One region of the Streptomyces sp. NPDC002870 genome, then DNA from elsewhere that is predicted to be linked to it. Evidence: predicted binding sites of a transcription regulator. Region 1 holds the regulator's gene; the other holds the start of a gene.
The links. Region 1 encodes HspR, which represses chaperone genes until heat shock. Its sites were predicted from a motif close to TTGAGNNNNNNNNNCTCAA; they were not measured.
Positions count from the first base shown of each region.

Region 2: a site for HspR is predicted at 1,892-1,910, ahead of lon (endopeptidase La). Genes of this name have one in related genera too.

Region 1 covers NZ_JBIAPW010000014.1:102,964-106,369, reverse strand. The annotation lists gene grpE (nucleotide exchange factor GrpE) at 1-41, shown strand, start outside; gene dnaJ (molecular chaperone DnaJ) at 72-1,262, shown strand; gene ACFYWY_RS19410 (heat shock protein transcriptional repressor HspR) at 1,264-1,719, shown strand; gene ACFYWY_RS19405 (GAP family protein) at 1,809-2,444, opposite strand; gene ACFYWY_RS19400 (helix-turn-helix transcriptional regulator) at 2,793-3,406, opposite strand, start outside.
Region 2 covers NZ_JBIAPW010000002.1:211,057-214,462, reverse strand. The annotation lists gene lon (endopeptidase La) at 1-1,869, opposite strand, end outside; gene ACFYWY_RS03430 (rhomboid-like protein) at 1,998-2,858, opposite strand; gene ACFYWY_RS03425 (RNA polymerase sigma factor) at 3,079-3,406, shown strand, end outside.

The DNA.
Region 1 (3,406 bases):
CGGCGAACGACGAGGAGAGCGGTGGCCCGGACGAGGGCTGACGCAATGATCGTCCGAGAGGAGGGACGTCGATGAGTACGAAGGACTTCGTCGAGAAGGACTACTACAAGGTCCTCGGCGTCCCGAAGGACGCCACCGAGGCCGAGATCAAGAAGGCGTACCGGAAGCTCGCCCGCGAGTACCACCCGGACGCCAACAAGGGCGACGTCAAGGCGGAGGAGCGCTTCAAGGAGATCTCCGAGGCCAACGACATCCTCGGCGACCCCAAGCGGCGCAAGGAGTACGACGAGGCACGCGCCCTCTTCGGCAACGGTGGCTTCCGGCCTGCCGGGGCCGGCGGTCCCGGCGGCTCCTTCAACTTCGACCTGGGCGACCTCTTCGGGGGCGCCCAGGGCGGCACGCAAGGTGGCGCCGGGGGCTTCGGCGGCGGCCTTGGCGACGTGTTCGGCGGCCTGTTCAACCGCGGCGCCGGCGCCGGCACGGGTACGCGTACCCAGCCGCGCCGTGGCCAGGACATCGAGTCCGAGGTGACGCTCAGCTTCACCGAGGCGGTCGACGGGGCCACGGTCCCGCTGCGGATGTCCAGCTCGGCGGCGTGCAAGGCGTGCGCGGGCACCGGCGACAAAAACGGTACGCCCAGGGTGTGCCAGACCTGTCTCGGGACCGGCCAGGTCTCGCGCGGCGGCAGCGGCTCCTTCTCGCTCACCGACCCGTGCGTGGACTGCAAGGGCCGCGGACTGATCGCGCAGGACCCCTGCGACGTGTGCAAGGGCAGCGGGCGCGCCCGCTCCTCGCGCACCATGCAGGTCAGGATCCCCGCGGGCGTCTCCGACAACCAGCGGATCCGGCTGCGCGGCAAGGGAGCCCCGGGCGAACGGGGCGGCCCGGCGGGCGACTTGTACGTCGTCGTGCACGTCGACGCACATCCGGTCTTCGGCCGCAAGGGCGACAACCTCACGATCACCGTGCCCGTCACCTACGCGGAGGCGGCGCTCGGCGGCGAGGTGAAGGTGCCGACCCTGGGCGGTCCGCCGGTCACGCTGAAGCTGCCCGCAGGGACCCCCAACGGCCGTACGATGCGAGCCCGCGGCAAGGGCGCAGTCCGCAAGGACGGCACCCGCGGGGACCTGCTGGTCACCGTCGAGGTCGCCGTGCCCAAGGACCTCGGCGACAAGGCGAAGGAAGCGCTGGAGGCCTACCGCGAAGCCACCGCGGCCGAGGACCCGCGGGCCGAGCTGTTCCAGGCCGCGAAGGGAGCATGAGATGGATGGCCGGACCGGACGCAGCCGCAATCCCTACGAACTGACCGAAGAGTCGCCGGTGTACGTCATCTCGGTGGCGGCCCAGCTCTCCGGCCTGCATCCGCAGACCCTTCGGCAGTACGACCGGCTCGGCCTGGTCTCCCCGGACCGCACCGCGGGCCGGGGCCGGCGCTATTCCGCCCGCGACATCGAACTGCTGCGCACCGTCCAGCAGTTGTCACAGGACGAGGGCATCAACCTGGCTGGAATCAAGCGCATCATCGAGCTGGAGAACCAGGTCGCCGCGCTCCAGCAGCGGGTTGTCGAGCTGTCGACGGCGGTCGATGGCGCGGCGGCGGCGATGCAGCAGCGCGAAGCCCAGGTGCACGCCTCGTACCGGCGCGATCTCGTGCCGTACCAGGATGCGCAGCGGGCGAGCGCGCTGGTGGTCTGGCGCCCCAACAAGCGGCCTGAGTAGGACGAGAGCCGTACGGTCGAAGGGGCCGGAGAGCGAGTCGCTCTCCGGCCCCTTCGGCGTGTGCGGCCCCGCGGCCTGCCGAGGACCGGTCAGTCTCCGGACAGGATGAGGGCGATGAAGATCCCGCAGGCGATGATGCTGATGAGCCAGCTGTGGGTGTTCATCCACTCGCGCACCTTCGGCATGGTGCGCTCGGCCTTCCTGCCGAACAGGAGGCGGCCGAGCAGTGGCAGCGCCGCGATGAGGACCGTCAGTCCGATGAAGGGCAGCGCCGCGCCCAGACCGGCGTCGTGCTGCTGCAGATGAACCGCTACGGTCAGCATGACCACGAGGTCGGAGGGCATCAGCAGAATCAGCAGCAGGCCGACCGTGAACGCCTTTCCCGGGCCTGCCGTCATCAGGGACTCCAGCCACTTCGGCGGCTCGGCCGTTCTGCGCCCCACCCAGTTCTTCACCGCGACGAACACCAGCAGGCCGACCAGTACGTACTCGATGATGTGGCCGACCGAGCCCTTGTCGGACGGGCTGCCCGTGTCGACCGCCTGGCCCAGGAGCGCGGCGATGACCCGCATGACAGCCACGCCGACCGTGGTTCCGGCTGCGATCCCCAGAAGGAACGCCAGGGACGCCCGGACCGCCCTCGGACTGGTCACGAAGATGATCGCCGACAGGATCTGGGGGCCCACCATCATGGTGACGGCGAGCGGAAGAATCTTCAGGTCCACCGGTGGCCTCGAGCTCCGAGAGCTTCGCCGGTTCGTACACGCCGCTCCCGCCGGTGGCCGTCCATCGCACTCCTCCTGCCCGTCTGTCGTCCGGCGCCCGCGCACCGCACGCTGCGTATCCCTCAAGGCAGCCCAGTATGCGGCAGATAATCCATTTTGGGATGGAATGAAACAGGGCTTCGGCCCGCCAGGCCGACGAGGCGTCGCCGGCCTGGCGGCGAGGCGCCGCCGGACCGCGAGATCAGGACGACCTTCTGTCGTAGCGGCGAAGCCGGCGGCGGCACGCTGTCGACGGTGATCCCGGCGTGGGGGCACCGCGGGCAGTGCCGCCGCCGGGGGCCGTCGCTGTCAGTCCTCGTGTTCCAGAATCCCCGACTGCGCGATGAGATAGCCGAGTTGGGTGCGGCTGCCACTGCCGAGAGCGGAGCCCAGCTTGGCGATGTGTGCACGGCAGGTGCGGACGTTCATGCCGAGGCGCCGGGCGATGGCCTCGTCGACATGCCCCTCGACCAGAAGCTTGGCGATCGAGCGCTGGACGCCCGTGATGCCGTCCAACTGGGGCCCGTAGGAGATCTGTTCCTCCCATGGGATGCCGTGCAGCCAGAACTGCTCGAAGACGCCGACGAGATACTCGACGATGCCCTTGTGCCGCAGTTCGAGGGCGGACAGGCGGTCGCTGCTCGCCGGTATGAAGGCCACCTTCCGGTCGACGATGATCAGCCGGTCGATGATCTCCTCCAGCGTGCGCACCTCCACGCCGACCGGGCCGACCTGTTCCATGTAGGACAGCGTGGCCGGGTGGTGACGGGCCGTGTGCTGGTAGAGCGTGCGCATCCGTACGCCACGGTCGATCAGCGGCTCCACGCGGCGCAGCGCCTTCTCCAGAATGTGCGGCTGTCGCCCGCTGCCGGGCTGGACAGTAAGAAGCTCCTCGGTGCAGTCTGCGGTGACTTGGTCGAGGG
Region 2 (3,406 bases), on a different contig from region 1:
CGCGAGGCCGGTGGCTACGCCGGGCACGGCCGTCCGGCGCTCGGCCGGGTCCTGCGCGGACTCGGGCACGTGGTGCGGCCGTCCGATCAGGCCGCGCAGCTGCTCGGCGCCGATCGTGAACGGCAGCTCCTGCTCGCCCAGTTCGTGCTGGGCCGCCACCTTGCGCAGCAGCCGGGCCACCGACCGCTCCAGGTTACGGACGCCCGCCTCCCGGGTGTACTCGCCCGCGAGCCTGCGCAGCGCCGAGTCCTCCAGGACGACCTCGCCGGGCTCGAGACCCGCCCGCTCCAGCTGGCGCGGCAGCAGGTGGTCCCGGGCGATGACGACCTTCTCGTCCTCGGTGTAACCGTCGAGCCTGACCAGCTCCATCCGGTCGAGCAGGGCCTCGGGGATGGCCTCCATGACGTTCGCCGTGGCGAGGAACACCACGTCGGACAGGTCGAGTTCGACCTCCAGGTAGTGGTCGCGGAAGGTGTGGTTCTGCGCCGGGTCCAGTACTTCGAGCAGCGCGGCCGCCGGGTCGCCCCGGAAGTCGGAGCCGACCTTGTCGATCTCGTCGAGCAGGACGACCGGGTTCATCGAACCGGCCTCCTTGATCGCCCGCACGATCCGGCCGGGCAGAGCACCCACGTACGTACGCCGGTGTCCGCGGATCTCCGCCTCGTCCCGTACGCCGCCGAGCGCGACCCGGACGAACTTCCGTCCCATCGCGTGCGCGACGGACTCGCCGAGGGAGGTCTTGCCGACGCCGGGCGGGCCGACGAGCGCCAGGACCGCGCCCCCGCGTCGTCCGCCGACGACGCCGAGCCCGCGGTCGGCGCGCCGCTTGCGCACCGCCAGGTATTCGGTGATCCGTTCCTTCACGTCCTGCAGGCCGGCGTGCTCGGCGTCCAGGATCGCCTTGGCGCCCTGGATGTCGTGCCCGGCCGCGCTGTCATCAGTTCGTTCGTTCCAGGGCAGTTCGAGCACGGTGTCGAGCCAGGTGCGGATCCAGGAGCCCTCGGGGCTCTGGTCGCTCGACCGCTCCAGCTTCTCGACCTCCTTGAGCGCGGCCTCGCGCACCTTCTCGGGGAGGTCGGCGGCCTCGACGCGGACCCGGTAGTCGTCGGACTCGTCGGCAGCGTCGGTGGCCCCTCCGTTCAGCTCGCGCAGTTCCTTGCGTACGGCTTCGAGCTGACGGCGCAGCAGGAACTCGCGCTGCTGCTTGTCGACACCCTCCTGGACGTCCTTGGCGATGGACTCGGCGACGTCCTGCTCGGCGAGGTGCTCACGCAGCTGCTCTGTGGCGAGCTTGAGGCGAGCCACCGGGTCGGCGGTCTCCAGCAGTTCGATCTTCTGAGCGGTGGAAAGGAACGGCGAGTAGCCGGAGTTGTCGGCCAGCTGCGAGATGTCGTCGATCTGCTGGACGCGGTCCACGACCTGCCATGCGCCGCGCTTCTTCAGCCAGTCGGTGGCGAGCGCCTTGTACTCCTTGACCAGCTCGGTGACCGAGCCGGGCAGCAAGTCGGGCACGGTCTCCTCGACGCGCGAGCCCTCGACCCAGAGCGCGGCGCCGGGGCCCGTGGTCCCCGCACCGATCCTCACCCGCCCGCGGCCGCGGATGAGCGCGCCGGGGTCGCCGTCGGAGAGCCGGCCGACCTGCTCGACGGTCCCGAGCACGCCGGTCGCGGCGTAGTTCCCGTCGACGCGCGGAACAAGCAGCACCGTCGGCTTGCTGGCACCGCTGGAACGCGCGGCAGCCTGGGCGGCCTCCACCGCGGCTCGTACGTCGGTGTCGGACAGGTCGAGCGGCACCACCATTCCGGGCAGCACGACCTCGTCGTCGAGCGGCAGCACGGGCAGGGTGAGCGGTGTGGACATCGAAGCCATGATCTCCCCTTAGGCAGTCAAGTTGAGCTGTATGGACTCAATGCACAATGCCGCGGAGATGTTCCCAGGGGAGTGTTCGCTGTCAGCGATCGGCTTTCACGCCTGGTCAGGGGGTGTACGAGGAGGGCTCAGCGATCGCGGAGCGGGAAACCGTTCCGCCACCGCGCCCAGCGGCGCACCGCGGGCCAGCAGGCGATGCCGGCCAGCAGGGCAAGCGGATGGCCCCAGTTGGTGAGCGGGTCCGCGAAGGCGAGCAGGTCCTGGAGGAGCATCAAGGAGACGAAGCCGAGCAGCGTCGCGCGCAGCAACGGGCCGAACAGCCCGGCAAGGGCGCCGATGCTCGCCATCAGGCCGAAGCTGATGCCGTAGTCGAGGCGGTGCAGCGAGGTGGCGGGCAGATGTCCGGCCACCACCGAGACCCCGACCGGGATTTCGGTGGCCAGCGTCGCCCCGACATGCCCCGCCAGGAAGACGCCGGCGGTGCGCCAGGCTCCGATGCGGCGCTCGAGCGCGGTGAGCGTGAAGAAGAAGGCGATGGCGTACGGGCCGAGCGGGTCGCCCGCGACCCACAGCGCGCTGGCGCCGAGAACGAGCAGCGGCCTGTCCATCAAATGGGCAACATCGGTGCTGGAGCCGCGGAGCAGCGTGGAGACCGTGTCCGGGTCGCCGTGCTGCACGAAGAGTGAGGTGGCGATCAGGACGAGGACGTAGCAGAAGGTGAACGGTGTCCCGGTGGGCGTGGGCAGCACCTGGAGCACGCGCCGCCAGCCCGGGAGACCCACGGGCGGGGCGGGCGCCGCGGTGGGCGTCACCGCCGGTGCGACGCCTGGCACGACAGCTGGTGCGACGGGAGCCGGCAAGACGGGAGCCGTGACGCGAGCCGTCACGATCCGCGCGGATGGTCTCCGCTGGGCCGGGACGGCGTTCAGCAGTTCCTGGCCCGTGAGTTCCTGGCCCGTGGCCGGGTCGCGCGTCGTCGGCCGATGCACCGCGTGGCCCCTTTCGTCAAGCCCCCGAACAGACCCCACCCAACGCGATCACCATCACACCCGTCTATGACGTGCGCCACATGGGGCAACCTTCACAGGTTTCCGTGCGTCGCCAACACGCCAGGTCCTGGCGAGCGGGCAGTGGCCCAGCTGTGAATCGGCTGTGAATCGGCCGTGAACCGGCAGCGCACCCGCGAGCGATAGAGAGGGCGTGAGACTGATGCGCCCCACGGGGGGAGACCAGGACGACGACGCAGCGCTGCTGCGGGCCGTCGCGCGCGGGGACACGGAAGCGCTGGCCGCGCTCTACGACCGGCACGCCGGCTGGCTGCACGCCCGTCTGACGCGCCGCTGCGCGGACCCGGAGACGGTACGAGAAGTGCTCCAGGACACCTTCGTCACGGCGTGGCGGTCCGCCGCCTCGCACCGCAGCGGAGAGGCCGGCGGCTGGCTGTGGGTGATCGCCGCGCGGCGGCTGGTCGACGCGCAGCGGGCGCGGGCCCGCGAAACCCGCGCGGACCGGGTCGTCCACGAGCCCGCCGCGGCCA